2 regions of the Corynebacterium halotolerans YIM 70093 genome follow, and region 1 is predicted to be linked to the other one. Evidence: predicted binding sites of a transcription regulator. Region 1 holds the regulator's gene; the other holds the start of a gene.
The links. Region 1 encodes LexA, which represses DNA repair genes until DNA is damaged. Its sites were predicted from a motif close to CGAACANNTGTTCG; they were not measured.
Positions count from the first base shown of each region.

Region 2: the regulator LexA is predicted to act here: its motif matches at 4,060-4,073, upstream of A605_RS09635 (SAV_6107 family HEPN domain-containing protein).

Region 1 covers NC_020302.1:1,813,662-1,829,373, reverse strand. Annotated here, with positions in the region: gene A605_RS08525 (uracil-xanthine permease family protein) at 1-642, shown strand, start outside; gene A605_RS08520 (glycine betaine ABC transporter substrate-binding protein) at 662-1,486, opposite strand; gene A605_RS08515 (HPr family phosphocarrier protein) at 1,640-1,909, opposite strand; gene A605_RS08510 (PTS fructose transporter subunit IIABC) at 2,071-4,179, opposite strand; gene A605_RS08505 (1-phosphofructokinase family hexose kinase) at 4,219-5,193, opposite strand; gene ptsP (phosphoenolpyruvate--protein phosphotransferase) at 5,516-7,201, shown strand; gene A605_RS08495 (DeoR/GlpR family DNA-binding transcription regulator) at 7,273-8,052, opposite strand; gene lexA (transcriptional repressor LexA) at 8,364-9,080, opposite strand; gene nrdR (transcriptional regulator NrdR) at 9,824-10,291, shown strand; gene hrpA (ATP-dependent RNA helicase HrpA) at 10,292-14,197, opposite strand; gene A605_RS08475 (DUF975 family protein) at 14,308-15,366, shown strand; gene A605_RS08470 (hydrogen peroxide-inducible genes activator) at 15,461-15,712, opposite strand, start outside.
Region 2 covers NC_020302.1:2,071,942-2,087,653, forward strand. Annotated here, with positions in the region: gene ftsL (cell division protein FtsL) at 1-821, opposite strand, end outside; gene rsmH (16S rRNA (cytosine(1402)-N(4))-methyltransferase RsmH) at 818-1,828, opposite strand; gene mraZ (division/cell wall cluster transcriptional repressor MraZ) at 2,048-2,482, opposite strand; gene A605_RS09630 (DUF3040 domain-containing protein) at 2,989-3,390, opposite strand; gene A605_RS09635 (SAV_6107 family HEPN domain-containing protein) at 3,502-3,945, opposite strand; gene A605_RS09640 (GNAT family N-acetyltransferase) at 4,227-4,817, shown strand; gene A605_RS09645 (polyprenyl synthetase family protein) at 4,922-6,022, shown strand; gene A605_RS09650 (alpha-(1->6)-mannopyranosyltransferase A) at 6,090-7,604, shown strand; gene A605_RS09655 (Rv2175c family DNA-binding protein) at 7,601-7,978, opposite strand; gene pknB (Stk1 family PASTA domain-containing Ser/Thr kinase) at 8,056-10,362, shown strand; gene A605_RS09665 (HNH endonuclease signature motif containing protein) at 10,593-11,834, shown strand; gene A605_RS09670 (class II 3-deoxy-7-phosphoheptulonate synthase) at 11,929-13,317, opposite strand; gene A605_RS09675 (polyadenylate-specific 3'-exoribonuclease AS) at 13,361-13,870, opposite strand; gene A605_RS09680 (glycosyltransferase 87 family protein) at 14,012-15,592, shown strand.

The DNA of each region.
Region 1 (15,712 bases):
TTCGGTCTGCCGCAGTTCCACGCCCCGGAGTTCCAGCTCTCGGCCATCCTGGTCACGCTGCCCGTGCTGATCGTGCTGATCGCGGAGAACGTCGGCCACGTCAAGGCCGTCAGCGCGATGACCGGAAAGAACCTGGACGACCTCGCGGGCAACGCGCTGATCGCCGATGGCCTGGCCACCTCCCTGGCCGGCGGGTTCGGTGGTTCCGGCACCACCACCTACGCCGAGAATATCGGCGTCATGGCCGCCACCCGCGTCTACTCGACGGCCGCGTACTGGGTTGCCGCGCTGACCGCCGTCGTGCTGGCGTTCATCCCGAAGTTCGGCGCCCTGATCTTCACCATCCCCACCGGGGTGCTGGGCGGGGCCACCCTCGTGCTCTACGGGTTGATCGGCATGCTCGGCATCCGTATCTGGCAGGACAACGACGTCGACTTCAACAACCCGGTCAACCTGACCACCGCCGCCGTGGCCCTGATCGCGGGCATCGGCAACCTGACCCTGACCGTCTTCGGCGTGACCCTCGAGGGCATCGCCTGGGGCTCGGCCGGCATCATCGTCGTCTACCCGGTGCTCAGGTGGCTCTACGTCCACGTCGGGGAGGGCCGGGGCGCGCGCTTCCAGGCCGGCGACCGCGGCTGACGTCCCGAACCCCGGGTTCTCAGGCGAACCAGGCGTCGACTGTCTCCGGGTGGCGGTCCATCCACTCCCGCGCGGCCGTCAGCGGATCCCGGCTGTGGAGGTTGACGGCCAGGTCCATCTCGTTGACCGCCCCGATGGGGTAGGTGATGCGCGACAGGACCCCGCGGGTCCGGGCGGGGAGCGTTTCCCAGCTGCCGCGGTGCGCGAGCAGCGAGGCGCGATCCGGGGCGGGGAACGCGCCCTCCGGGTCCGCCAGTGGGCGCAGGTCGTGGACCTCGTTGAGGTACTGCGGCTGCCACAGCGGGGTGACGAACCAGTCGCCGTTGTCCATCCGCCGGTTCACGGTGTCGATGATGGCGTGGAGGTCGCCGATCTCCTGGCGCCAGCCGAGCGCAGCGAGTCCGTAGGTCTCCAACAGCGCGTCCCCGCGCATGGTCAGCCCCGCCGCGGCGGTGGTGCCCTGGACCGTCAGCGTGGTCATCCTCTCCCTGACCTCGGGGCGGGCGAGATCCGACAGCGAGGAGACCAGTTCGGCGGGGATGTAGGCGGGCACGGCCCAGTAGAAGGCCGCCCCGTCGTAGAGCGAGGCGACCTCCACCACCGAGTCCTTGACCTGCTCCCAGTACACCTCGTGGCCACCGGGCAGCCACGCGTCGGCGAACAGGTGCTGCCTCCTCGCGGCCAGCTGCGGGTACATCCGCGGGTGCGGTCCCTCGACGACGTCGACCTCGTGCCCCAGCCGCCGCAGCACCTCCTCGACGACAGCCGCGGCGACCTGGTGGAAGGACTCGTCGATGCGCCCGTAGACCACGGGGCCGGGGAACTGGTGCCCAGGTGACGTCATGCTCGGATTCCTCGTCTCTTATGGGAGGTCACGGTCGTGTGCCGGCGATCCTACGGCGGTGGCGGCGCGAAAACGGGCGAACCGGGAAATGACGACGGCTCCCCGTGCCGGGAACCGGGACGGGGAGCCGCAGGGAGTGGCAGAGAGGAGCACCTATCCGGCGTCGAGGTCCTGCTCGATCAGACCGGCGATCTTCTCCACGGCCTCGGCGTTGTCCGAGGTGACGGTGACCTGGTCGCCCTGCTCCGCGCCCAGGGCCATGATCATCAGGGAGGAGGCCGCGTCGGTCTCCTCCGGATCCTCGTCACCCACGAGGGTGAGGAAGATGTCGTCGTCGTACTCGCCGGCGGCGTCGGCGATGATGGAGGCCGGCCGGGCGTGCAGACCGACGGCGGATCCGACGGTCACGGTCTTCGATGCCATGGAGTGTCCTTTCGTCCGGGGCACGCGGCCCGCGGTGGTTGGTTGATCCGGCGCCGCCACTAGAGGGGCGGGCTCACCGGTGTCCGTTCCTGAGTCTAGGGAGTTCATACTCCGCCCGCCACGGCCGGGGTGGGTCCCCGCCCACTGCGGACGGGTGGGGTTCAGCCGGCTACCGGAGAGCGCTCGGCCGCATCGTCGGCGGTGGCCGCTGCGGCGTTGGCCTCCTTCACCGCCCGGCTCGGCCAGAACTGCTTGAGGGCGAGGACCGCGACCGCGGAGACCACGGTGCCCACCAGGATGGACAGCAGGAAGCCCCACCAGGGGTCGATGGCGAACAGGACGAACACGCCGCCGTGCGGGGCGCGGGAACCGACGCCGAACGCCATCGACACCGCACCGGTGGCGGCACCGCCGGCCATCATGGACGGGATGACGCGCAACGGGTCGGCCGCCGCGAAGGGGATCGCGCCCTCGGAGACGAAGGACAGTCCCAGCAGCCAGGCGGACTTGCCGTTCTCCTGCTCCGCGGGGGAGAAGAGGTTCCTGCGCACCAGGGTCGCCACGGACAGGGCGATCGGCGGGACCATGCCGGCGGCCATGACCGTGGCCATGATCTCCATGCTGGCCTGATCACCCGTGGACAGGCCGGCGGTGGCGAACAGGTAGGCCGCCTTGTTCACGGGGCCACCCAGATCGAAGCACATCATCAGGCCCAGGATGACGCCGAGCAGGACGGCCGAGGAGCCGGACAGGGAACCCAGCCACTCGGTCAGGCCCGTCATCACCTGCTCGAGGGGGCGGCCCAGCAGGAGGAACATGGCCAGGCCGACGGCCAGCGAGGTCAGCAGCGGGATGATCACCACCGGCATCAGCGAGGCCACGATGCGCGGCACCTTCCAGCCGCCGATCCAGCGGGCGATCAGGCCGGCGAGGATGCCGGTGACCAGACCGCCGATGAAGCCGGCCCCGACCAGGACGGAGATTGCGCCACCGACGAAGCCCGGGGCGATGCCCGGGCGCCCGCCCAGGGCGAAGGCGATGTAGCCGGACAGTGCGGAGACGATGAAGCCCATGGCCATCTGCCCGGTGGCGAAGAGCACCGCGCCGAGGTAGAGCGACAGCCCCGAACGACCGAAGGACACCGGTTCCCCGTCGACGACGACGGTGTTGCCCGGCAGGTCGGCCAGCGAGTGCCCGAGGACGATCTGCTGCCAGCCGTTGGCCATGTCGTAGCCGCCGACGAGGAAGCCCAGGGCCAGCAGCAGACCACCGGCCGCGACGAAGGGGATCATGTAGGACACGCCCGTCATCACCGCCTGCTGGATGCGCCGCGCCCAACCCGGCTCCCCGCTCTCCCCGGCACCGGCGGCGGCGTCCTGCGCGCCGCTTGCCGACGCCCCCGACACGCGCCGGGCGGAGGGGTCACCGGCGGCCGCGACGGCCTCGTCGAGCATCACGCCGGGTTCGTTGATCGCGCGCTTGACGCCGGACTCGATGACCGGCTTGCCCGCGAAGCGCTCGCGGTCACGCACCCCGACGTCGGTGGCGAAGATGACGGCGTCGGCCGCCTCGACCAGGGCCGGGTCCATGGGCCTGGTCGACGACGAGCCCTGGGTCTCGACGGTGAACTCGAGGTCGTCGCGGTCGGCCGCGGTCTGGCTGAGCGCGTCGGCGGCCATGTAGGTGTGGGCGATGCCGGTGGGGCAGGCGGTCACCGCGACGATGCGGGTGACCCGGGGACCCTCCGCGGACACCGGTTCCGACGGGGCGGGTTCGGGGGCCGCGGTTGCGGTGGCCGCGGGCTTCGCGCGCTTTTCGGCGGTGACGACCTCGGTGACCGCGGTGACGATCTCCTCGTCGGCCTCCGCCTCCCGGAGCCGGGTGACGAAGTCCCCGCGTACCAGGGCGCGGGCGAGCTTCGAGAGGATCTTCAGGTGCTCCTTGCCGCCCCCGGCGGGCGCGGCGATGAGGAAGACGAGGTCGGCGGCGCCGTCGGGGCCACCGAAGTCCACGGGATTCGACAGGCGGGTGAAGGCGAGGGTGGGTTCGCTGACGGCCTCGGAGCGGCAGTGGGGGATGGCCACCCGACCGGGCACACCGGTGCCGGACTTCGATTCGCGGGCGATGGCGTCCTCGGCGAGTGTCGCGGCATCGGTGGCGCGGCCGGCGGAGTGGACGAGTCCGGCCAGGGCGGTGATCACCTCAGAAGCGGTGGACCCCGAGTCGACGTCGAGCCGGACCAGCTCGGCGGTGATGATGGGAGATGACATGGCGTATCCTCAGAGGGGAGCAGGGACGGATGGGGAAGATCAGCGGGATGCGGGCACGGCACGCACGTGCGTGTCGGCCAGGTTGACCAGGTCGGGGGTGGGCAGCGTCGTGCCCGGCAGGGCGGTGGCGGCCGAGCCGTAGGCGACGGCGCGGGCGAGACAGTCGGCGGGGGAGGCTCCGGCGCGGCGGGCCATGATGTAGCCCGCCAGGGAGCTGTCACCGGCGCCGACGGTGGAGTTGACGGTGGTCGGCGGCGGGGAGGCGTGCCAGGTGCCCTCGGCGGTGACCAGTACGGCGCCGGCGGCACCGAGGGTGACGAGCACCTCGCGCACACCACGGTCGAGGACGCGGCGGGCGGCCGCGACGACCGGGGCGAGGTCGCCGTCCGCGGCGGCGGTCTCCAGGGCGTCGCCGTCCTCGCCCACCAGCTGCCCGAGCTCCATGCCGTTGGGCTTGATGAGGGTGGGGGCGGCGTCCTCGAGGCCGCGGCCGAGCTCGACCATCGCGGCGTCGGAGGTGTCCACGGCGATCGGCACGTCCGGGTGCACCGAGCGCACGGCGTTGACCAGCGTGGTGTACCAGGTGGCGGGGATGCCCGGTGGCAGCGAACCGGCCATCACGATCCAGTCGGCCTCGCCGGCCAGCTCGACGACGAGCCCCTTGATGCGCAGCCGGGTCTCCCGGTTGATGAACGCGCCGGGGCCGTTGATCTTCGTCGTCGTGCCGTCCGGCTCCGCCAGGGTGTTGTTGATCCGCACGCTCTCCGCGACGGGAACAGACCGGTAGGGCAGGCCGGCCTCCATGACCAGGGCGATGAAGGGATCGTTGTCGCGGGCGGGAAAGACGGCCAGGGTCTCCTCGCCGGCGAGGTGCACGGCGTGTGTGACGTTCACGCCTTTGCCGCCGGCCACTCGCGTGACCGTGTCCGGCCGTTGCACGGCACCGCGCTTGAGCGGCCCCTGCAACTGCATCGTGGTGTCCATGCTCGGGTTCGGGGTGAGGGTGAGTATCACGGGTGTGCTCCCTGTCCGGTCGGAGGTGCCGCGGCGGACCGTCGTGGTTGACGTGGCCTGGAAAAGATGACCCCGGGTGATCCCGCTGAGATGCCCACCCGTGAGCGGCGTCAATGTTAACGGGCGGTTTTCAGGTGACTCTCAGGACACTGGCGGGAACGCCGGTAATGTGAGGGACCTCACTATGGGATTGTCTTTGTGATGATTTTTGTCCGGTTTTGCCCGTTTGTCAAGTGCGCCGTGTCTGCTTTGTTGCGAACGGGATAAAATTGTGGTGATCTGGGGGATAACTATTCCTGTGACGTGAGATTCGGAGACCGGCATGAGTGACGCGCTGTCCACCACTGTCATGAAGGGGACCGGCGTCGTCGCCGGCACCGCCTACGCCCGCGCGGTCCGGGTCCGACCGCGCCCTGAACTGCCCACCGCCGACGGCACCGTCGCCGAGGGGGACCGTCCGGCCGAGTACGATCGTTTCATCACCGCCGCAGACACCGTGGCCGCGCGTCTCGACGCCCGCTCGGAGCAGGCCGAGGGTTCGGCCGCCGAGGTGCTCAAGGCCACCGCCGGCATGGTCGCCGACCGCGGCTGGCGCAAGGCGGTGCGCAAGGCCGTCAGCTCCGGCCAGTCGGCCGAGTACGCCACGGTCGTCGCCACCGACAAGTTCGTGGCCATGTTCGAGGCCGCCGGCGGAGTCATGGCCGAGCGCACGACCGATCTGCGGGACATCCGCGACCGCGTCATCGCCGAGTTGCGCGGGGAGGCTGAACCCGGCCTGCCGGAGATCGACGGCGAGGGCGTGATCTTCGCCGAGGATCTCTCACCCGCCGACACCGCCACCCTCGACACCGACCACGTCGTCGCCCTGGTCACCGAGCTCGGCGGCCCGACCAGCCACACCGCGATCATCGCCCGGCAGCTCAACCTGCCCTGCATCGTCGCCGTCGGCGCCACCGTCCGTGACATCCCCGCCGACGAGATGGTGCTCGTCGACGGTGCCCTGGGCACCGTCACCCGCGGCGCCGATCCGGATCTCGCCCTCGCCGCCGTCGCCGAGTCCCGCGAACGCGCCGCCCTCATCGCGCAGTGGCGCGGCCCGGGCCGGACCTCGGACGGGCACCGGGTGCAACTGCTGGCGAACGTCGCCGACGGCAACGCCGCCCGCCTCGCCTCCGACGCCCAGGTGGAGGGGGTGGGCCTCTACCGCACGGAGATGAGCTTCCTGTCCACGACCGAGGAGCCGGGCGTCGATGAGCAGGCGAGAGTCTACCGCCGGGTCTTCGACGCCTTCCCGGAGTCCAAGGTCGTCATCCGCACCCTCGACGCCGGCTCCGACAAGCCGATCGCCTACGCCAACCTCGACGAGGAGGAGAACCCGGCCCTCGGGGTGCGGGGTCTGCGCATCGCCCACGGCAACGAGGGGCTGCTCACCCGCCAGCTCGACGCGATCGCCCGGGCCGCCGAGGGGCGCGGCGACAACGCCCCCACCTGGGTCATGGCGCCGATGGTCGCCACGGCAGAGGAGGCGAAGTGGTTCGCCGGTCTGTGCCGGGAGCGGGGCCTGACACCCGGCGCCATGATCGAGGTCCCGGCCGCCGTGCTCATGGCCGACAAGATCATGCCGCACCTGGACTTCGTGTCCATCGGCACCAATGACCTGACCCAGTACACGATGGCCGCCGACCGGCTCTCTCCGCGCCTGGCGCATCTGACCGATCCCTGGCAACCGGCCGTGCTGCGGCTGGTCCGCCACACCTGCGAGGCCGGCGCCGAGGCCGGTATCCCCGTCGGCGTGTGCGGTGAGGCCGGCGCGGACCCCGCACTCGCCTGTGTGCTCACGGGCCTGGGCGTGAACTCCCTGTCCGCGGCCGCCACCGCGGTGGCCGGGGTGGGCGCCCAGCTCGCCGAGGTTGATCTGGAGCGTTGCCGGGAGATCGCCGACGCCGCACTGGCGGCCGAGGGGGCCGCTGAGGCCCGCGAGACCGTGCGCACCATGCTGCGGGCATAGTCCACGCAGAGACCAGGGGCGGGTCCCGGGGAGAGAATTCCCCGGGGCCCGCCCCTGTTCGTCCACGCATATCAGTCGGCGACGACGACCTCGATCTCCCGGTCGCGCAGGGCTGTGAGGAAGGACTCGGGGGCCGAGGGGTCGGTGATCACGACGTCGATGTCGTCGATGCCGGCGAAGCTGACCAGGTAGTCGTTGCCCAGCTTGGTGGAGTCGCACAGCACGACCACCTTGTGGGCGTTGGTGACCATCGCCGCCTTGATGGCGGCCTCCTGCGCGTCGGCGGTGGACAGGCCGTGGTCCAGGGTCAGGGCATTGGTGCCGATGAAGGCGACGTCGGCACGCATCAGGGCCAGCGTGCGCAGTGCGGTGTCGCCGACGACGGCCTGGGTGATGGCGCGGACGCTGCCGCCGAGCAGCTGCACCTCGGGAAGGCCCTTGTTGGCCAGGTTGAGGGCGATGGGCAGGCTGTTGGTCACGACCGACCAGTACCGGGACTGTGGTCGCTCCGCGATGAGCTCGGCCAGGGTGCCGATCGTCGAGCCGGAGTCCAGGAACAGTCCGCCGTCCGACTCGGGGAGGAACTGCAGGGCGGCCCGGGCGATCGCGGACTTGGCGGTCGGGGCGGAGCGGAAGCGGGCGTCGAGCGAGAATTCGGTGGTCTGGAAGGTCTGGCTGGCGACGGCGCCGCCATGGACACGGTGGACCACGCCCTCGCGGTCGAGCACGGCGAGGTCACGGCGGATGGTCTCGGCCGTCACGTCGAACCGGTTCGCCAACTCGGTGACGTTGACACGCCCCTCCACGGCGGTGAAAGAGGCGATCTGGCGGCGGCGCTCCTCTGCGTACATGTTTCCTCACAGACAAACAAGGTGATCGGGCGGATGCCCACGCCTGCCATTGTGGCAAATTTGTCCGCCCCGGTGGCGGGTTTTTCCACGTCGGCAGTGGGCAGGGGAGCGGCGGAATGGCTCGAAGGGGCGGAAGATGCGGGTCAGAGGGTCCGGAACCACCTTCCGTTCACGTGGGAACATGTGACTTTTCCCGTCGGACAGCTCAACCCAATCCGGGGGTGAGAGAGCAGATCACGGGGCGCGCCCCATGTGGGCGCCTGAAGGCGGGAGGGGAGGGCCGGCCCCGTGGGTGGGCCGTGGCCCGGAAGCTAGAGCTTGCGCATCACGGAGACAACCTTGCCCATGATCTCGGCGTTCTCACCGGGGATCGGGGCGTAGGCGTCGTTGTGCGGCAGCAGCCACACGCCGGTGGAATCGCGGTGGAACTCCTTGACGGTGGCCTCCCCGTCGATGAGCGCGGCGACGAACTCGCCCTCCTCGGCCACGGGCTGGGAGCGGACGACGACCCAGTCGCCGTCGAGGATGCCGGCGTCCCGCATGGACTCGCCGATGACCTTGAGCATGTAGAGCTCGCCGTCGCCGACGATCTCGGTGGGCAGCGGGAAGTAGTCGTCGACGTGCTGGTCGGCCAGGATCGGGGAGCCGGCGGCGATGTTGCCCACCACCGGGATGTAGTTGGCGGCGCCGGCGTCGGCCGGGGCTTCCGCGGCGGGGGATGCCTTGCGTCCCGGCTTCGAGGGGCCGTCGGTGTCCGGAAGGTGGCGCACGTCCACGGCCCGCGGCTTGTTCGGGTCCCGGCGCAGGAAGCCCTTCTTCTCGAGCTCCTTGAGTTGATAGGCCACCGAGGAGGTGGACTGGAGGCCGGCCGCGTCACCGATCTCGCGGATGCTCGGCGGGTAGCCGCGCAGCACCACGGCGTCGCGGATCACCTCGAGGATGCGACGCTGGCGGTCGGACAGGGAGGCGGGATCGGGCTTGCCGGTGGGGGAGGTGGTGACTTTGGTCCTCGAGCTCTGGCGTGCCATGTCTGCGGACTCCTTTGTGGGTGGCGGGGCGTGGTCGGCTCGGATTGGCGGGATCGGCGTGGCCGGTCGAGTTGTTCGAATCGGCGGATGGCCGCGGGCCATTCATCTAATACATGTCTATCACGAACTGGCACTAATGTTCGACTATTTCCCCGGGCGGTGTGGACAGGTGTTCGAGTGGGTGCTATAAATCGAACACGAAAGCGGTATCGAACACCTGAACGGGCGTTCTGTTCGAGACCGTCCGGTGCCCGGATATGCTCGACGGCGACAGGAAGGACGACGCCATGACCACCTCGCTGAACCAGCTTAACCCAGCTCACCCTGCCCGTACATCCTCCTCGTCCATTGTCCCGGCTGCGGCTGTCTGGGATCCCGTCCGGGGCGGGCAGGGGGAGGCGGACGTGGCCGATGTTCGAACTCTGCGTCCAGCGAATCGAACGGAGGGACGAGTTCAGTCTCGGCTTCCAGGCCGCGCTGTGGGGCGCGACCGCGAGACTCCGCAGGGCACGGCGGGTGGAGCCTATCTGACGGGGGCGGTCTTCGGGCTGTGCGTCGTGCTCGGCACCTTCTTCATCGGCGGCGGCGGGGAAGCGGCGCCCCCTGCGCAGCCGAGTTCGCTGACCACCCCGGTGCCGGATCCCCGGTGACGCGGCCGCCCCGGAGGGCCGGCGGGGGAGAGGTAGGCTGATAAGCCGAGCCCCGCCCGTCATCGACACCGGAAAGGCCAGGGATTCCTCCCCGTGTACTGCCCCTTCTGCCACCACGACCACTCCCGCGTCATTGATTCACGCGTCGTCGAGGGCGGGTCCGCCATCCGCCGTCGCCGGGAATGCACCAGCTGCCAGGGACGCTTCACCACCATCGAGAAGGCGGTTCTGCTGGTGGTCAAGCGCAACGGCCTGACCGAACCCTTCAGCCGGGAGAAGGTCATCCTCGGCGTGCGTCGGGCCTGCCAGGGCCGGGACGTCTCCGATGACGCGCTCAAGCGTCTCGCGCAGGAGGTCGAGGAGACCGTCCGCAGCCACGGCAGCTCTCAGGTGAACGCCAACGAGATCGGCCTGGCCATCCTCGAGCCGCTGCGCGAGCTTGACGAGGTGGCCTACCTGCGCTTCGCCTCCGTCTACAAGTCCTTCGAGAGCGCCGAGGACTTCGAGTCCGAGATCCGCCTCATGCGCCGCCGCAACCGCGAGCGGCCCGAGCGGGTCTGATCAGCGGAGCTTGTCCACCGCCTTCTCGATGCGGCGTCGCGAGATCGGTCGGGCGGTGCCCAGCCGCTGGGCGAACAGGCTCACGCGCAGTTCCTCAATCATCCAGCGGATCTCCCTGACCTCCCGGGTCTTCCCCCGGCCCTTCGGGAGTTTGGCCAGCTTCCGGTCCAGGTACTCGCGTGCGGCGGCGACCTCGTCCTGCCGGTCGGCGTCCTTGTCCGGGTCGAGCGCCATCTCCTCCAGCCGGATGCGCATCGCCTGCAGGTAGCGCGGAAGGTGCCGCAGGTGCGCGATCCCGTGGAGCGTGACGGCGTTCTGCGGCAGGAGGAAGGCCAGCTGCGCGGTCATGTCCTCGATCGCCTCACCGGTCCAGTTCTTCAGCTCCTCGACCACCGACTGGTACTCGACCAGCGCCGGGGCCAGCGCGACGACCGTGCGGCGCACCATACCGGGCACCTCCGGCTTCACCTTGTTCCGCAGCTCGGTGAACGCCTCGGGATCGCGCACCGGCCCGCCGTGCTCGAGCATCAGGTCACGGATCGCCGCGACACGGGCGTCCTCGACCAGTCCCGCGGCCCCGCCGTGCGGGTAATGGTCCACGGCCACGCGCTGTTGCAGCGGCAGCCCCTTGACCATCTGCTGCGGATTGACGGTGATCTCGCGCATCAGCAGCGTCAGGGTGGTGGTCATCATCGCGGCGTCGGCGGCCGCCTTCGTCGGGTGGACCTTGACCTCGACGCCCTCGGCCGTCGCCACGAGCGCCGGGTAGGCGGTGACCTCGTGACCGTCGACGGTGGTGGTGACCTCCTCGTCGACCGCACCTATCGTCTCGGCGGTCCACTCCGGGACGGCCTTCGACTCCGACTTCCGGCTGGCCCGGCTAACCGACGAGCGGATGTGCCCGGCCTGGCGCTCGACGAGCGCGGCGAGACGCTTGTCCGTGTCGATGACCTTCCCGCGCCTGTCCACCGCGCCGTAGGTCATCCGCAGGTGCGGCGGCAGCGCCGAGGGCCGGAAATCGGAGGCGTTGATGCCGCTGCCACCCAGCTCGCGCAGCACATCGGCCAGCTGGGCGGTCACCGGCCCCTCATAGGGCACCAGCTTCGGCAGGGCGCGGGCGGCGAAGTCGGGGGCGGGCACGACGCTGCGTCGCAGCGCCTTGGGCAGGGTCCGGATGAGCTCCGTGACCAGTTCCTCGCGCAGCCCCGGCACCAGCCAGTCGAAGCCCTCGGTGTCCATGCCGGCCAACAGCGGCACCGGCACCAGCACCGTCACACCGTCCTGCGGGTGGCCGGGCTCGAAGCGGTAGGCCAGGTCGTAGTCGATGCCGCCCTTGCGCCAGCGGTCGGGGAAGGCCTGCTCGGTGACGGTCTCGGCGTCCGCGCTGACCAGATCGGCCGGATCGAAGTCCAGCAGTCCCGGATTCTCCTGCCGGGTCTTCTTCCACCAGGAGTCGAAGTGGCGGCCGGTGGTGACCTTGGCCGGGAGGCGGGCGTCGTAGAAGTCGAAGAGGGTGTCCTCGTCGACGACGATGCCGCGCCGGCGCGCCTTCTCCTCGATCTCCGCGGCCAGTTCGAGTTTCTCGACGTTCGCGTGGAAGAACGTGTGGTGGGTGCTCCAGTCACCCTCGATCAGCGCATGCCGGATGAACATGTCGCGCGCTGCCTCCGCGTCCACCCGGTGGTAGGGGACCAGGCGGTCCGCGATGACGGTCACCCCGTAGAGCGTCGACTTCTGGTGCGCCATCGCCGCAGCCCGTTTCCGTGACCACGTGGGCTCGCTGTACTGGTGCTTGAGCAGGTCGCCGGCGAGCTTCTCCACCCAGGCGGGGTCGATCTTCGCGACGTCGCGCGCCCACAGCCGCGAGGTCTCCACCAGCTCGGCGGCCATGATGAACTCCGGCGGCTTCTTCGCCAGGGAGGACCCGGGGAAGATCATGAAGCGGGTGCCGCGGGCGCCCTTGTACTCCTTGGTGTTCCCGTCGCGGGCACCGATGTGCGAGAGCAGGCCGGAGAGCAGTGACTGGTGGATGGCGTCGGGGTTGCGCTCCCCGGCGACGTCCCGGTGGTGGGTCCAGCCGAGTTGCTTGGCGACGTCGCGCAGCTGACGCACCAGGTCCCGCCACTCGCGGATGCGCATGTAGTGCAGGAACTCGGCCTTCATCCGCTTACGGAAGGCATTGCCCGTCAGATCGTCACGCGACTGGCCGATGTAGTCCCACAGCTTCAGCGACGACAGGAAGTCACTGCTGGTGTCCTTGAAGCGGGCGTGGGCCTGGTCGGCCTGCGCCTGGAACTCCAGGGGGCGTTCGCGCACGTCCTGCACGGTCATGGCGGAGACGATCACCAGCACGTCGTCGAGGCAGCCCAGCCGGTTCGCCTCGACCAGCATGCGGGCCATGCGCGGGTCCACCGGGATGCGGGCCAGGTCGCGACCGACCGGGGTGAGCACGGGCTGCCCCTCGTTCTCCCGGGAGGTCAGCGCCCCGAGCTCGTGGAGAAGCAGCAGACCGTCGCGCACGGCGCGGTTGTCCGGCGGCTGGACGAACGGGAACTCGGAGATGTCGCCCAGCCGCATCATCGCCATCTGCAGGATGACGCTCGCGAGGTTGGTGCGCAGAATCTCCGGATCCGTGAACTCCGGGCGGGAGTTGAAGTCCTCCTCCGAGTAGAGGCGGATGGCCACGCCGTCGGCGACGCGGCCGCAGCGGCCCGAGCGCTGGTTCGCGCTGGCCTGGGAGATCGGCTCGATCGGCAGACGCTGGACCTTCGTGCGCACCGAGTAGCGTGAGATGCGTGCGGTACCGGTGTCCACGACGTAGCGGATCCCGGGCACGGTCAGCGAGGTCTCGGCGATGTTGGTCGCCAGGACGATGCGCCGGCCGGAGTGCGGCTGGAAGACCCGGTGCTGCTCCTGATTGGACAGGCGGCCGAACAACGGCGTGACCTCCACGCCCCGCCATTTCCGGCCCTCGATGGTCTCCATGGCGTCGCGGATGTCGCGCTCACCGGCGAAGAAGCAGAGGATGTCGCCCGGCCCCTCCGCCATGAGCTCCTCCACGGCCTCACACAGCGCGTCGAGCGGATCCTGGTCGACGATCCTGCCGCCCGCCTCGAACTCCAGCGGACGGTAGCGGATCTCCACCGGGTAGGTGCGCCCGGAGACCTCGATGATGGGGGCGGGTCCACCGTCGGCGTCCGCGAAATGCTCCGCGAACCGTTCCGGATCGATCGTGGCGGAGGTGATGATCACCTTCAGGTCCGGCCGCCGCGGCAGCAGCTTCTTCAGGTAGCCGAGCAGGAAGTCGATGTTGAGGCTGCGCTCGTGCGCCTCGTCGATGATGATCGTGTCGTAGGCGTTGAGGAAGCGGTCCCGCTGCATTTCCGCGAGCAGGATGCCGTCGGTCATGAGCTTGACGGCGGTGGTGCGCGAGACGCGGTCATCGAAACGGATGGCGTAACCGACGGAATCGCCGATCTCCTGGTCGAGCTCGTCCGCGATGCGCTCGGCGACGGTGCGGGCGGCCAGGCGGCGCGGCTGGGTGTGGCCGATCAGGCCCCGGCGGCCCCGGCCCAGTTCCAGACAGATCTTCGGGATCTGGGTGGTCTTGCCGGAGCCGGTCTCACCGGCGATGATGACGACCTGGTTGTCCCGGATGGCCTCGGCGATGTCCTCGCGGCGACCGCTGACCGGCAGCGATTCGGGATAGGTGATCTCCGGGACGCCGGCGTCGATGAGCGCGACCTTCTCGCGCGCGGCACGCATATCCTCCGCGATGGCGGTGAGCGCCTGCGGGGCACGGGCCTTGCGCAGACGGCGTCGGAAGGAGCGCTCGTCGGCGAGCGAGACCTCGTCGAGCTGATCCAGCAGGTCCTGGCGGGCGGGGTGGGTGGGGGAGTTAGTCATGGCTGACTGTGGATGATACCGTGGCCGGCTCCTTCATCCCAGGTGGGCAGGGTAGGTGCGGTACCGTGGGGCGGGTACGACAGCAGCGGAGACGAGAAAGGTGACCGTGTATGACCACGCCTCCCGGTAACGGCGGCAACCCCTGGGACGACGAGGATCGATCCGGGGACCGTCCTGAGGACCGGCCCGAGACCAACCGGGGTGCCGGGCCCTCCGGGCCCACCCCCTCCCCGGACGCCGGCGGACAGGGTTACCCGAGTTACCCCTCCTACCCCTCGACCCCGCACCCGGAGGACAATCCCTCCTACGGCGGCTACGGTGCGGGTGGCGCAGGTGGTCAGGGGTACCAGGGCTACCAGGGGTACCAGGGCTACCAGGGGTATCAGGGTTACGGTGGCGCCGCAGGGCAGCCCGGGCAGGGCACCGGGAAGGTGACCGTCACCGACGCCGTCGGCTGGGCCTTCCGGGCCGTGTTCGCCAACTGGCCCATCTGGATCCTCGGCACCCTGGTCCTGCTCGTCCTGACGTTCGCGGTGTCCGCGTTGATCGAGTTCACGCTCGGGGGACCGCAGTCCGGCGTGTACCTCATCGCTCAGCTGCTCTTCGCCGTGGCCTCGGGACTGGTGACGGTGCTCATCTACACCGGCGCCCTGCGGGAGATCGACGAGCCGAAGGTCGGGCTCGGTGCATTCGTGCGGGACGTGAACCTGTGGCCGTCCTTCATCGTGCTCATCCTCGTCCAGATCTTCACCTTCGTGGTGATGATGGTCATCGCGCTGCCGCTGATCGGCCCGGCCTTCCTCGGCTCACCGATGGAGCTCCAGACCGAGGAGGCCGCCCTGGCATTCGCCGGTCGTGCCCTGGCGTTCGCCGGTCTCACGATGCTGGTGGCGGTTCTGTTGTCCCCGCTGACCGCCTTCCTGGCCTGGTACGCCGTCGACCGCCGGGCGGGCGTCGGGGGCGCCATCGGCACCGGCCTGCGCGACGCCCTCCGCAACTACGGCAAGTTGCTGCTGTTCTTCCTGGTGAGCTTCATTCTCATCGGCCTGGCCGCCATCATGACGTTCGGCCTGGCGATGCTGGTGCTGGGCCCGGCCATGCTGCTGATCCAGGCGCACCTGTACCGGCAGATGTCGGGTGGGCGGCTGCCCGCCCCGGCGGTCCGGTAGGACCCGCCCGCCCAGGGCAACAATGAAACGACCCCCTGGCCGGTAGGTTCACCACCTACCGGCCAGGGGGTCGGCTCATGCCTGACACCGGGTGTCAGGCGGTGGCCAGTTGATTGCTGACGGCGTCCTGGTGGGCCGCGGTGACGAGTTCGCCGAAGGCCCGGAACTCGTCGGCGCGGGAGCTGGAGTTACGGAAGACCAGGCCGATCTGGCGTTCGGCCGTGACGTCGTCACTGAAGTGCGCGATGGCCAGGCCCGGGCGGGTGCACTCGGTCTCCAGCGCACTGGCCGGCACCAGCGTCGATCCCAGCCCGCCGATGACCAGCCGCATGATCGTCGTGAGGCT
Region 2 (15,712 bases), 260 kb from region 1:
GCGGCCGGGACGTTGGGGGCGTACGGGGCCAGCGCCGGTGCGGGCGCCTGGGCCGGGGGCGCGGCACCCTCCGGTGCCGGGAGGCGGTGGCCCTCCGGGACGGCCTCGAGATTGTCCGTCAGCTCACTGGTCGCGTCCGGATCACTGGAGGCCTGGCCCGGGCGGATCGGCTGACCGTTGAGGTCGACCAGGGGGCGGGTGGCCGGGTCGGCCGGCCGCTCCTCGACGATCTCGCCGCCCTCGCGCACCTCGAGGATGCCGGGCTGGGCCGGCAGGGCCATGCCCATCTCGGTGGCGCGGCGGGCGATCTCCGCGGAGGAGCGGATGTTCTCCAGGTCGCGGTTGAGCGTCTCGAGCTGGTTCGACAGCTGCTGGTCCTGGGAGACGAGCTGCTGGATCTGGAAGGTCTGCTGGGTGGAGACACCCGAGAGCCACATCGCGATGGCCACGCCGGAGACCAGCAGGCCGATGGCGGCCGTGCCGAGCTTGGCCAGCAGGGTGGTCCGCCGGGTGGTGGCCACCCGCCGGCCGCGGACGGAGACGACCTGCCTGGAACCCAGGCGACGCTGGTAGGGACGCTTCTTCGGGGTCTGCGGCTGGTGGAGAATCCGCGTGCGGGTGCGGGTCCCGCCCTGCTCGCGGGTCGACAGCTCCTCCCGGGCCCGGGTGCGCGCGCCGGCACGGTCCGGGGCCCCCGGCTCGAGCACGGCGGTGGAGCCGGGGCCGGCGCCAGTGGTGAAGTCGCGGCTGACACCCATGGTGCGCTGTCCCTTCCGGTCGGGGTTCGGTCTGGCGGTGGTGCGGGTGGTCGGGGTGGTCACAGTGGTGCCTCCTCGGGATCAGGCAGCTTCTCGATCGCGCGGACCCGCACCGGGGCGGCACGGGGGTTGTCGGCGATCTCGGCCTCGGTGGCCTTCTCCGCGCCGCGGGTGACGGTGGCGAAGCGGGGGGCGGTGCCGGGCAGGTCGACCGGCAGGCCGGGCGGGGTCTTCGACGCGGTCATCCCGGCGAAGGCCTGTTTGACGATCCGGTCCTCGAGGGACTGGTAGCTCATGAACACGGCCCGACCGCCGACCGCCAGCGCGTCCGCGATGACGGGGAGGACGCGCTCGAGGGCGTCGAGCTCGCCGTTGACCTCGATGCGCAGGGCCTGGAAGGTGCGCTTGGCGGGGTGGCCGCCGGTGCGGCGGGTGGCGGCGGGGATGGTGGCGTAGAGCAGTTCGACCAGCCGCGCGGAGGTGGTGAAGGGTTCCTTCTCCCGCTCGCGGAGCACGGCCGAGGCGATCTTGCCGGCGAAGCGCTCGTCGCCGTAGGTCTTGAGGATGCGCGCCAGCTCGCCGTGACCGTAGGTGTTGAGCACATCGGCGGCCGTGATGCCACGGGTCGGATCCATCCGCATGTCGAGCGGGGCGTCGGTGCGGTAGGCGAAGCCGCGGTCCACCTGGTCGAGCTGCATGGAGGACACCCCGAGGTCGAACAGGGCGCCGGCCACCCCGTGGGTGCGGGCGAGCTCGAAGATCTCCCCCTCGCCGTCTGCGATGGCCTCACCGATACCGTCGAAGCGGGTCTGCACGCCGGTGAACCGGCCACCGAAGCGGGCCAGCCGCTGCGTGGCATCGGCCAGGGCGGCGGGATCGCGGTCGACGCCGATGACGCGGGCGTGCGGGAAGGTCGCCAGGAAGTGCTCGGTGTGTCCGCCGGCCCCCAGCGTCGCGTCCACGATGACGGCCTTGTCCCCCAGCCGGTCGACGCCCGGGGCGAGCAGCTCTGCCATCCGGTCACGCAGGACGGGCACGTGGCCGTGGTTGGCCCCGATGTCGTAGCTCATGCCGGTGTCGGTTCCGGTCCTGTCGGTCACGGCTGCCCGTCCCCCTCTCCTGCCTGGGTCCCAGCTGCCCGTCCGACCCGGATGAGCGGGGTGCGTATAGGGCCCTGCCCGATGTGTTCATCTGATGTCGGGGAAGTACACCAGAGCATCACCTCGGGCAGAGTCCGTACACGCGCTCCGCCTGACCCGTCGTTCCCCGGACCCTGCGGCCCGGGAAGGTCAGAGCAGTCCGCTGAGGACGTCGTCTGCGTCGGCTGCCGAGTAGGCGGCCTCCGTTTCCTTTTGATAAGCGGCCCAGGCTTCTGCATCCCAGATCTCGAGGAAGTCCACCGAACCGATGACCACGCACTCCTTGGTCAGGCCCGCGTACTGACGGTGGGCGGCCGACAGGGTGATGCGCCCGTGCCCGTCGGGTCGCTGTTCATCCGCACTGGCTGCCAGATTTCGGATGAAGGCACGAGCCTCCGGGTTGGTGCGGGACACGGCCGCCGCTTTACGCGCACGGGCCGCGAACTCCTCCCGGGGATAGACCGCGAGACTGTGGTCCTGCCCCTTCGTGACCATCAACCCGCCGGCGAGCTCCTCACGGAACTTCGCCGGCAGTGTCAACCGTCCTTTGTCATCGAGCTTCGGAGTGTAGGTACCGAGAAACATCCCGGAACCACCTTCCTCAACTCAATGTCTCCGGCTCAATTTTTTTCCTCGCCATGGTTCAGATCGGTCCCGCAGGTCCGGCCCTCTCCACCGCTGCGGCCCACATTACCCCACTTTGCCCCACCATCACTACCGAGCATGGCCCGTATGCGCGGCGATTCCCGTGTCGTTGCAGGTCACTGCGGTGCAGATCGGTGGGGCGTCCGCCCGTGGCGGCGTGGAAAATACCCGAAAAATCGCCTCTCAAACCACTCCAGTAACATCAGCCCCAATTGTCACGGACTTCTCTTCGTACCGTTTCCTTGTCGGTTTCAGCCAATACGCTGGGAAAACACTGAGAATCGCCGCGCGGGGCAACTCGGGCGGCCGAGACCCCCTCCCGCGTGGGGAGAAGTGGGGAACGACGGTGGGTGGAAGTGGGCGGCTCGGCGCACCCACGACGAAGCCCCGGCATGCGGGGCGCATGCCGGGGCCGGGTGCCGCAGATCAGTTGATGCGGCGGGGAGCTAACGCCCCTCGAAACGGCGACGGAAGTTCTCCTCCATCTTGTTGCCGATGGAGGACGAGTTTCCGCCTCCACCCTTGGGCTGACGGCCACCAGAGGAGGAACCGCGGGACGGGGACGAACCGCCACCCCGGAGCATCCACACGCCGGCGCCGAACATGACGAGGAAGCCCGCGATGCTCAGCGCCACGAACCAGAGGCTCTGCTGGGCCAGCGCGACGCCGCCGATGAGCATGACGAGACCGATGACAGCCAGGGCGATTCCCCGGAGGGTGAAACCGGCGGTGCCGGAACCCCCGAAACCGTTGTCGCCCGCCACGGAAGCCCCGAACTTAGGGTCGTCAGCGAGGAGAGACTGCTCGATCTCCCGGAGCGCTCGCTGCTCCTGCTCTGAAAGCGACACTGTTCCTCCCGGATCTGGATGGGCGCTTTTCTCTGTACATAGAGTTAACGCCCAGACTATCGGGAATGTTCCCGCGAATGCCAGCCGCCCCGGGAACCCCCTTTTCCCACCTTAGGCGGCGGCCGTGGTCCAGCCCGCCTCCAGCTCCACCTCCGCCAGAAACTCCTCGGCCATGGCCATGATGCGGTTGACGATCACGTGGTCCACATCGGGCTCCAACCCGGAGGCGACCCGGGAGCGCAGCCGGGAGTACTGCTCAAACTCCGCGGCCCGGCGCTCACCGCTCTCATCGACCAGGCGCAGCTGCTCCCAGGCGCCGGAGGGGCGACGCCGCCGCCTGGACACCGCCGAGCCCGAGATGCGCGCGCCCGCCGAGCGCAGCGCCGCCTGGTAGGCGGTCTCCAGGGCGAGCTCCCACTCCCCCGCCTCGCGGTGCCTGCGGGACTGGCCGAGCAGGGCCCGGGCCTTGAGGATGAAGTCCGCACGTCTGGTGCCGCGGTCGACCGCCGTGCCGGCTCCCACGAACCTCGTCGTCGCCGAGATGATCTTTGCCATCGGACTTTCTCCTTTCCATGCCCTGCTTCCCGTGTCCTGCGTCTGCCAGCGGAACCTCTTCCGCCGTGCTGGTGCCCACCGTAGAACCCCAGGAGGACATCACACCCCAATCATAGAACGTCCATTCGAACTGATCAATGGTCTCCCGCAACTTTCTCCAGGTCTTTTCCCTCGGTTGTTCGACGGAAGATAGCCACGGCTCCCCGCCCGCCCGGGATCCGTCCGCCGGAAACTCGGACCAACCCTCACACTCCGGGGCCGGTTCATGATTCGATGGTGGTGTGACTGTGGAGATTCGTCGGCTGTCGGGACCTGAGTTCGCTGTGCTCGCCCCTCAGCTCGTGGACATATACATCGAGGCGATGGACTACGACCCCTCGATCCGGGAGAGCCGTATCAACGTGTGGCGGCGGGAGATCTCCCAGCCCGGCTTCACCGCGCTGTGCGCGCTCCACCACGAGGAGGTCGTCGGCCTGGCCTACGGCTACCTCGGCTCCCCGGACCATTGGTGGGACCAGCAGATCCGCCGTGGCTTCCGCGACACCGGCGGCCCGGACGTGGAGCACCTGGAGCTGCTGCGCGACTACTTCGAGATCGCCGAGATCCACGTCCGCCCCGGGCTCCAGGGCCACGGCATCGGGCGCCACCTGCTCGTGGAACTGCTGCGGCACGCCCCCGCCTCCCACGCCATGCTGTCGACCCCGGAGGTGCCGGACGAGGCCAACAACGCCTTCGGCCTGTACCGCTCCATGGGATTCCGGGACGTGATGCGCCACTTCCACTTCAACGGCGACCGCCGCTCCTTCGCCATCCTCGAGGTCCCCCTCCCCCTGCCGGAAGCGACGGAGAAACTGTCCTCCCCCGGTTCCTGACCTCCACCCGCCCTGGAGCGCGGGCCTGCGCTGCAGCTGGGTATCGTGGGAGCGGAACCGGGGCCGGGGCGCCCCACCGACGAACGCAGCGGAGAATTGAAACAGTGACGAGCACAGACCCCAGGACCCTCACTCTCGAGCGGGTTCCCGGCGCCGCCCGGGACGCACTCTCCGAGTTCTTCGACGCACGGCGCGGCCAGATCGCCGGCATCGGTGCCCCGGTCACCGACGCCGTGGCGCACCTGGAGTCCTTCGTGCTGGGCGGCGGCAAGCGTATCCGCCCGCTCTACGCCTGGGCCGGCTTCGTCGGCGCCGGCGGCTTCGACCGCACCGGGGAGGAGCCGGCGGCCGTGCTGAAGGCCGCCGCCTCACTGGAGTTCATCCAGGCCTGCGCGCTGGTCCACGACGACATCATCGACTCCTCCGACACCCGCCGCGGCAACCCGACGGTCCACCGCGCCGTCGAGAAGCGGCACGCGGACAACGGCTGGCTCGGCGACGCCGCGCACTTCGGCGAGTCCGTGGCCATCCTCGTCGGCGACCTCGCCCTGGTGTGGGCCGAGGACATGCTGCAGGACTCGGGTCTGTCCGTGGACGCGCTGCGGCGCGCCCGCGAGCCGTGGCGCGCGATGCGCACCGAGGTCATCGGCGGGCAGCTGCTCGACATCTCCCTGGAGGCCGCCGCGGATGAACGGGTCGAGCTGGCCGAATCGGTCAACCGCTTCAAGACCGCCGCCTACACCATCGAACGCCCGCTCCACCTGGGCGCGGCGCTCGCGGGTGCCGACGACGCCCTGATCGAAGCCTTCCGCGGCTACGGCCGTGACATCGGCATGGCCTTCCAGCTGCGCGACGACCAGCTCGGTGTCTACGGCGACCCGGCGGTGACCGGCAAACCCGCCGGCGATGACCTGCGCGAGGGAAAGCGCACCGTCCTGCTCGCCCTGGCACTGCGGCGTGCCGACGAGCGCGACCCGGCCGCCGCCGCGGAACTGCGCCGTGGGGTGGGTGCCACCGGTGACCCGGCCACGCTCGCCCGACTGGCGGAGATCATCCGTTCCACGGGCGCGGTCGAGGAGGTCGAGGAGCGCATCAGCGCGCTAACGACCTCCGGCCTTGCCCACCTGGACGCCGCCGGCACCGCCCCGGAGGTCACCGAGACGCTGCGCGCGCTGGCCGTGCGCGTCACCGAACGCCGCATGTGACTCTCCCCCGCCGCCCCCTCCCCAGCCCGAGACCCCGAGGTTTTCCGCCGTGCACCTGACCGCCGCGATGCTCCCCCGCGCCCTGCCGCTCGGCGTCGTGGGCGCCGTCCTGCTCACGCTCGGCTCCTTCGGTGGCGGCGCCACCCGCAATCGTGGCGGGCTTCTCGAGGCCGCCGGTCTGGACTTCCTCGCCTACGGCCACGGCGGCGGCATCTCGAACGCCGTCTTCTGGGCCGGTCTGCTCTGCCTGCTGGGCGCGTGGGTGCTGCTGGGCCGCGACGTCATCAGGGGGCTGCGTCGTTCGACCGACGACGGTGCGCGCCTGCGGGGGGTGCGCACGGCACTGTGGGCGTGGGTCGTCCCGCTGCTGCTGGCCGCCCCGATGCTCTCGCGGGACGTCTACTCCTATCTGATGCAGGGGGCGATGCTGCGCGACGGCTTCGACCCCTACTCCCAGGGCGCGGCGATCAACCCGGGACCCTACCTGCTGGAGGTCTCGCACGACTGGCGCAACACCACCACCCCCTACGGCCCGCTGCACCTGTGGATCGGCGAGGGTGTGACCCGGCTGGTGGGCGACAACGTCACCGCCGGAGTGCTGCTGTACAAGCTCATCTCCGTGGCGGGTTTCGCGGCGATCGCGTGGGCGGTGCCGCGCATCGCGCAGCGTCTCGGCGGGGATCCCGGCCTGGCGCTGTGGCTGGGCGTGGCCAACCCCGTGATGGTGCTGCACATGGTCGGCGGCATGCACAACGAGTCGGTGATGGTCGGCCTGGTCAGTCTCGGACTGCTGGCCGGCCTGCGCAAGCGCTTCCTCATCGGCGTGGCCCTGATCGCCGTGGCCGTCTCCCTGAAGGCCACCGCCGCGATCGCCCTGCCGTTCGTGGTGTGGATGGCCACCAACCACTACGCGGGTGAGGCCGCCGGGACGGGTCGCCGGGTCACCGCTTTCCTCGTCACCGGCTTCATCGGTGTCGTGGAGACACTCGGCGTCGTCGCGGTGGTCACCTGGGCGTCCGGCTCGTCGTGGGGCTGGCTGTCGGAGATCACCGGCAACTCCAAGGTGATCAACCCGCTGGCGCTGCCGACGCTGCTGACCGACGTATCCACCCCGCTCATCCAGGTGTTCTACGAGGACTTTGACTACAACGTCGCCCTGGCGGTCTTCCGGAGCATCGGCATGGTGGCCATGCTCGTCGGGCTGGTCGTGACGTGGTGGCTGTTCCGGCAGAACGACCGCCGCGCGATCATGGGCATCACCGCCGCCTACCAGGTGGCCTTCGTCTTCAACTCGGTGACGCTGCCGTGGTACTACGCCTCGGTGCTGTCACTGGTGGGCACGTTCCGCCCGCCGGCGTGGGTGCTGCGGGTGGCCACAGGAGCCTCCCTCGTGGTGGCACTGTCGTTCACCGGCAGCGGCAACCACCAGCTCTACAACCTCTGGTGGATGGGCGCGGCCGGCATCGCCGCCTGGCTGCTCACCGAGTTCATCTTCGACGACCGCGCGGAACTGTCCGTGCAGGCGGAGACCCCAGCGGCCCCGGCAACCCCGGAGGCCCCGGCGGACGCCGGGGAGCGCTAGAGCGCCATCGCCTGCGCGCGGCGCAGGACCTCGCGGGCGAGGTGGCCGTGGAGGGCGTCGACGGGGCGGCCGGGCAGGGAGGCGTCCTCGGTGAACAGGTAGTGCAGGATCTCCTCATCGCTGTAGCCGCCGTCGGACAGCAGCGTGATCACACCGGGCACGAACTTGTTGACGGTGTCCTTCTCGCCGAGGAAGGAGGCGGGGATGAGGCGCTGCCCGTCGCGCCGGTAGGCCAGCAGCTTCTTGTCGCTGAGCAGGTCGTGGACGCGGGTGACCACCACCCCCAGGCGGTCGGCGGTCTCCGGCAGGGTCAGCAGCCGCTCATCGGCGAGCAGCTCATCGAGGGTCTTGTCAGTGGAACTCACGGTGAACATTCTACGTGCCGGACCTGCACCACGGGTCCGGCAGGGCGGCTGGCATGCGGGACGAGCGATCGACCATACTAGTGCGCATGGCTCAGCTGACAGTGGGAGACGTCCTCGAGGACCGCTACCGCATCGATCACCCGATCGCGCGGGGTGGCATGTCCACCGTCTACCGCTGCGTGGATCTGCGGCTGGGTCGGGCCGTGGCCGCGAAGGTCATGGACGAGCGCTACATCGACGACCACGTTTTCCGCACCCGCTTCCGCCGCGAGGCGCGGGCGATGGCGCAGCTGACGCACCCGAACCTGGTCAACGTCTACGACTTCGGTTCCGACGGCGACCACCTGTTCCTCGTCATGGAGCTGATCACCGGCGGCACGCTGCGCGAGCTGCTCGCCGAGCGTGGCCCGATGCCCCCGCACGCCGCGGCCGCGGTGATGCGGGCGGTGCTCACCGGCCTGTCGGTGGCTCATCAGGCGGGCATGGTCCACCGCGACCTCAAGCCGGACAACATCCTCATCAACGGCGACAGCCGGGTCAAGCTCGCCGATTTCGGACTGGTGCGGGCCGCGAGCGCGGCCACCCACAGCTCCGACCAGATCGTCGGCACCGTCGCCTACCTCTCCCCCGAGCAGGTCGACGGCACCGAGATCACCCCGGCCTCCGACGTCTACTCCGCCGGTGTGGTCCTGTTCGAACTGCTCACCGGCACCACGCCCTTCTCCGGCGACACCCAGCTCGGCCACGCCTTCGCCCGCCTCAACGACGACGTGCCCGCGCCGAGCACGTGCATCGCCGGTATTCCGCCGCTTTTCGACGCCCTGGTGGCCAGTGCCACCACGCGCGATCCCCGGGAGCGCTTCTCCGACGCCGCGGAGTTCCTCGCCGCCCTGGACGACGTCGCCGGGGAGCTGGCGCTGCCGGCCTTCACTGTGCCGGTGCCGCGCAACTCCGCCGCCCACCGTGCCGCGGCGGTGCCCACCGACACCACCGACATCGTCGGGCCACTCGAGGCCACCGGCATCATCGGCCCGACCGCCGCGGCCCCGGACCCCACCGACGAGACCGCTGTGTTCGGTCCCGTCGGGCCCGCGGACACCCCCTCTCCCTCCGAGACCTCCATCCTGCCCTCCGGACCGCCGGCCCCCTACCCGGATCCGGCGGCCCCGCAGGCTCCCCCGGCGGTGCCTGCCCGGCGCGAGGACACCGGTGACATCGACGGGGACGACGCCGGGGACGCCGACGCCACCGCCCTGTCGGTCGCGGCCCTCAATGACCCGGACCTGCCGGTGGAGCCGAAGCCGGTGACCAACCGCTCGCGGGTGGGGCTGGTCGTGTGGCTGGTGGTCATCGTGGCGCTCACCGCGGCGGTGGCCGTCGGCGCGTGGTGGTTCGGTTCGGGGCGTTACGGGGAGATCCCGCAGGTGCTGGGAATGGACCGCGTGGAGGCCGTCGCCACCGTCGAGGAGGCCGGGTTCACCACCGCCACCCGCATCGTCTACAGCAATGAAGTGCCCTCGGACCAGATCGCCGGCACCGAGCCGCCCATCGGCGACCGCCTGGTGCGCGGCGAGGAGGTCACGGTGCTGGTCTCCCAGGGGCAGCCGACCGTGCCCGACGTGCCCACCGGCGCGGACGTCGAGACGTACCGCTCGCTGGCGGCCGAACGCACCCTGGAGACCGCCACCGGGGAGCAGGTCTACTCGGACAGCGTTCCGCCTGGCGTGATCGCCGAGACGGAGCCGTCGCCGGGTGAGCCCGTCCCGATCGGCTCCACGGTGACGGTGCACGTCTCCCGTGGGCCGCAGCCCATCGACGTGCCGGACGTGGTGGGCATGGACCGCAGCGAGGCGCGTTCCGTCCTCGAGGACGCCGGGCTGGTGGTCGGCTCGGTGACGGAGGAGTTCAGTGACGACGCCCCGGCGGACCAGGTCACCGACGTCAACCCGACGGCCGGCACGTCGCTCGAGCGTGGCTCGGAGGTGGACCTGGTCGTCTCGAACGCGGCGACGGTCCCGGATGTGACCGGCATGAACAGCGACGAGGCCGAGCAGGCGGTCGAGGATGCCGGCTTCGACGTCGACGTCACCCGCGACAACGACGAGACCGGCTCCGCGGCCGACACCGTGGTGAAGGTCTCCCCCGCTCCGGGCACCCACATCGACCCGGCCGAGGTCGGCGACACGGAGGTGGTGCTCACCGTGCCGGGCAGGATCACGGTGCCCTCGGTGACCGGCATGTCGCTGGACGAGGCGGAGCAGACGATCGAGGGGGCGGGGTTGCGCTTCAGCAAGCGCGGGGACGGCGACGGCCAGGTGACAAGCCAGGAGCCGGCGGCCGGCGAGGTGGTCAACGACCGGTCGCGGGTGCGCGTGCGCGCCGAGGGGGACTAGCGCGGCTGCCCTGTTCCCGCAGGTGGGCGCGGGGACTCACTATAAACCGGGTGGCTGAGAAGGCCCGTGTCCGGGCGCTGTTCTAGGGTTCATGTCGAACACCTGATCTAATGACTGTTCCCTGCGAGCCCTTCACCCCGGAGGTGATGTGCCCCTTGCCCGCCCCGACGCCCTCCCCGATATCCACCCCACCCCCGCGGAACCCTTCCGCCTACTACGCGGTGTGTTCCGTGACGGATCCGGTCGCCGTACGTCGGCACCGGCTGCTGCGCGCCGAACACGAGTTGTGGGCCGAGGTGCTGCCCGGTGAGATCGACGTCCTCGACACCGAGAGCGTCGCCACGCTGACCGCCCGCCTGTACCGCTCCACCGGCTACTCCGAGACCTACCTCGTCGACGCGATCCACGCCTACGCCACCCTCGCCGAACTTCCCCGCCTGCGCGCCCTCCAGGACGAACTGTGCCACCTGGATCTCTACCGGCTGCGCATCATCAGCGACACCCTCCTCAAGGCCGACCACGACGATTCCGCGATGATGGCGACGATCGACGAGGCGCTGACCGACTACCTGACCCCGAAACGCGCCAACCAGGTGCTGCCGAACAAACAGGCGCTGCGGCGCAAGATCAACCAGATCCTCAAGTCCCTGGACACCACCATCGCCACCGACGACAAGCCGGCGGACGGCGACGAGGGCACGGACGCGCAGCGCTACGACATGGCCGTCGACCCGGACGGCACCGCGCACCTGCACGCCTCCCTCGACGCGGCGACGGGCACGGCCGTCGACACGCGCGTGCGTGCCCACGCCCAGGCCGTCGGCATGACCCTGCTGGAGGCACTCGTCGATCTGCTCCTCGGCGCGGAGGGCACGAAGGTGGTGCTCAACATGTACAAGGCCGGCGACCGGCCCGACTCCCCGGCCTACGTGCCCGGCGCGGGCCACCTCAGTGAGTGTGAGGAGGAACGGATGATGGCCCGGGTGACCCACACCCGCGACATCGACGCCTACGCCGACGTCGAGGCCGAGGGCTACCAGACCCCGGAGACGATCGCGGCCTACGTCGAGGGTCGCGACGGTGTGTGCCGGTGGCCGGGCTGCGATCGCCCGGCCCCCCGCTGCCAGAAGGACCACCGCATCGACTACGCCGACGGCGGGCCGACCGCCGCGGGAAATCTGGTCTCGCTGTGCCAGCACCACCACAACGAGAAGACCGCCCGTCGGGCGTTCTACCTCCTCGACCCCGAGACGGACGTGGTGTACTGGCTGTTCGACGACCAGTCCTGGGCATGTGACGAGCCGCAGGGTCCGCTGGCCGGACAATCACGCCGCTGGCAGACCACCGTGGGTCAGCGACTGACGGCCAGGCGCAACCGGGCCCGCCGGGAGGCGCAGCTGCGCAAGCGGCAGCGCGAGGAGGCCCGGGGTGAGGGGACCGGGTGGGAGGAGGACGGCCACCCACCATTCTGACCGGTGGGCGCCCCGGCAAAGGCGGGGGACCGCGCCCTCCCCGGTGACGGGGAGGACACGGTCCCGGGCAGGGGGGGTCTGTGTACCGGCGCGGCTAGTTGCGCAGCATCTCCGCGACGAGGAACGCCAGCTCGAGCGACTGCTGGGTGTTCAGGCGCGGGTCGCAGGCGGACTCGTAGCGGCCCGGCAGATCCACGTCGGCGATGTCCTCGGCGCCACCCAGGCACTCGGTGACGTTCTCACCCGTCAGCTCGATGTGGATACCGCCCGGGTGGGTGCCCAGGGCGCGGTGGACCTCGAAGAAGCCCTGCACCTCGTCGATGACCTTGTCGAAGTGGCGGGTCTTGTAGCCGTTGGAGGCGGTGAAGGTGTTGCCGTGCATCGGGTCGGACTGCCAGATCACCTTGTGGCCGGCCTCCTCGACGGCCTGGACGACCGCCGGCAGGACGGTGCGGACCTTGTCGTGGCCCATGCGCGCGACCATGGTCAGGCGGCCCGGCTCACGGTTCGGGTCGAGCTTCCCGGCGTAGGCCACGGCCTCCTCCGGGGTGATCGTCGGGCCGATCTTGATGCCGACCGGGTTGGCGATCAGGGCGGCGAAGTTGACGTGGAAGTCGTCCATGCCGCGGGTGCGCTCACCGATCCACAGTTGGTGGGCGGACTGGTCGTAGAGCTTGAGCTCGCCGTTCTCGTCCTCCCCCAGACGCAGCATGGCGCGCTCGTAGTCGACCAGCAGCGCCTCGTGGGAGGAGAAGATGTCGGAGGTGCGCAGGGTATCGTCGTGGACCCCGCAGGCGTCCATGAAGCGCAGGCCGCGCTCGATCTCGCCCGCGAGCGCCTCGTAGCGGGCGCCCGCCGGGGAGTTGGCGACGAACTCGCGGTTCCACTCGTGCACCCGGTTGAGGTCGGCCGTACCCGAGGCGGTCAGGGCGCGCACGAGGTTCATGGCGGCCGAGGAGTTGGCGTAGGCGCGGATCATGCGGGCCGGGTCGTGGCGGCGGGACTCGGGGGTGGCCGCCACGCCGTTGACGATGTCGCCGCGGTAGTTCGGCAGACCGTTGGCGTCCAGATCGGCCGAGCGCGGCTTGGCGTACTGGCCGGCGATACGCGCCAGCTTGACCACCGGGGTCGACGCGCCGTAGGTCAGCACGACGGCCATCTGGAGCAGGGTCTTGATGTTGGCGCGGATGTGCGGCTCGGTGTTGGACTCGAAGGTCTCGGCGCAGTCACCGCCCTGCAGCAGGAAGGCCCGGCCGTTGGCGACATCGGCGAGCCTGGCCTTGAGCTCGATGATCTCGGGCGCGACGACGATCGGCGGCACCGACTCGAGGAGCTTGCGCACGTACTCCGCCTGGGCGGGGTCCCAGGAGGGCTGCTGCTTGGCGTCGCGGGCGACGGCGTCCTGGAACTGCTCGTTCAGGCCCTGTGGCAGCGGCGGAAGGTCCGGAAGTACTTCTTGGGGGATGTCAATGGTCCAACTCACACCCTATTCATAGCACGTGGGGGGTGCGGGGTCATCAGCTGAACTAGCGGTTGACCTTGTTGGACCGCCCCAGGGGGAGCGCCTCGTGGCACGCGCGGAACTTCGTGAGGTTGTGGCGGGCGTCGACCAGCGCGTCGTGGTTGTCCTCCGGGGCCTTCGGCAGCCCCGGCCGCCCGGCCATCTCCCAGTACTGCTTGAGTTCGCGGGTGTAGCGGGGCATCTCACGGGGCAGTCCCGCCATGTCGCCCCACAGCTGGGCCAGCACCACGTGGTCATAAGCCCCGACCCACGCCCACAGTTCCGGGGCGCGGCGGCCGGCGGTGAGGAATTCGTACACCTCCGAGCGGATCGTGTCCCGGGACTTCCAGACCGCGTCATTCGGGTTCGGCAGCTTGGCGAGGACGTTGTCCCGGACCCAGGCGTTCGCCTTCGAGGAGTCGAAGTCGGTGGACACCGCGTAATACTCCCGGCCGTCCTCGGCCACGATCCCGATGGAGACCAGCTCGATGGTGCGCCCGTCCTCAATGAACTCCGTGTCATAGAAATAGCGCACGCGCCTCACGTCCTTCCCGAATCCGGCGCTCCCCGCGGGATGCAGGGTCGCAGTCCAGCCTAACCCGTGGCGCCATGCTTGCCGACGCCCGCCCCCGCCCTGCAGGGTGGAAGGCCAGCCGGTCCCCGGTATAGTCGGCGTGTGCCCGCAACCTCCCCCACCCCTGACACCGCCCACGCTGACGCCCCGCCCCGCCTGGCCGGCCCCCGCCACCGGGTGGGCACGGCCGTCGCGGTGGTGGCCGCCCTCGCGGCCCTGGTGCCGTGGGTGTTCGACCTCCCGGCACTGTTCAGCGCCGGGAACGACGGGATCCTGCGCTACCACATCGACTTCGACGTCTACCGCGAGGGCGGGCTCGCGTTCCTGGCCGGCGACAATCTCTACACCCGGGACTACCAGGTCCGCGGCATGAACCTGCCGTTCACCTATCCCCCGCTGGCCGCCATCCTGTTCACCCCGCTGGCGTGGGTGCCGCTGGCGGCCGCGGCCGCGCTGTGGACGGTGATCACCGCGGTGCTGTTGTGGTGGTGCCTGGTCATCGTCCTGCGCCGCTGCCTGCCCGGCCTCGCCGCCGCCGACCACCGCGTGCTGGCCACCTGGGTGCTGCCGGTGGCGCTGCTCTTCGAGCCCGTGCGCGAGACCCTCGGGTTCGGGCAGGTCAACGTTCTGCTGATGACGCTGGTGCTGGTGGACACGCTGACCCGGCGCCCCTGGCTGCCGCGGGGCGTGTTCATCGGCCTGGCCGCCGCGATCAAGCTGACCCCGGCGGTGTTCATCCTCTACTTCCTGGTCCGCCGCGACTGGAAGGGCGCGGCCACCACGGTGGGCTCGGCCGTCGCCTTCACGCTCGCCGCCTTCGTGGTCAGCCCGACGAACTCGTGGACCTACTGGCTGGACACGCTCAGCAACACCGGCCGCATCGGCGGGCTGGCCTACACCGCCAACCAGTCCATCCAGGGCATGCTCTTCCGCATCCTGCCCGAGGACGCGGTGGATCCCGTGTGGTTCGGGCTGGTGCTGGTGGCCCTCGCCGGTATCATCGCCGCGATGGTGCGGGTGCACCGGGCCGCGCCCACACCGGTCGACTCCGCGGTCGGGCTCGTGGTGCTCAACTCCCTGGTGGCCCTGGTCTGCTCGCCGGTCTCCTGGTCGCACCACTGGGTGTGGCTCGTTCCCCTGGCGGCCGTCACGGGGGCCGCCGCCTGGGGCGCCACATCCCGCGGGGATCGGCTCGTGGCCCGGCTGGCCGGCGGGGTGTTCGCCCTGACGGTGGCTGCCGCATGGCTGCAGCCCCACTGGAACCTGCCGAACACGCATGACCGGGAACTGGACTGGGCGCTGTGGATGCAGCCGCTGGGCAACACCTATCTCATCATCGCCGTCTTCGCGGTGCTCAGTGTGCTGCTCGTCCCGCGCCTCCTGGTGCCCACCGTCCAGGGCGGGGGCACGGCGTCAACGGCGCGGGTGGCCCACGGCTGGGCCGTGGTGCAGCTGGTGCTCACGGTCCTGCTCGCCGCGGGCTCACTGATTCTCTGGTTCGGCTACCCCACGTCCGGGGGTCTCCTGAGCGAAAACGCCCCTGCCCGTCAGCTCGGGGGATTGCCCTCTCCGACGACGTCCTTGACCTTCTCCACGATCTGGTCCATAGCGGCCTGGCCCATGATACCCTCGTCCGGGTCCGGGGAACTCGGCACCGGGGTGAACTGCAGCTTCTCGGCGTAGGGGGCGTCCCGGCCCATTCCGAAGGCGGCGAGGTTCTCCGCCAGGAACGTGCGTGCCTCGGCGAGGGACTTCCTGCCCCCCAGGAGGTCGACCAGGACGTTGAGGGTGAGCGTGTTCGCG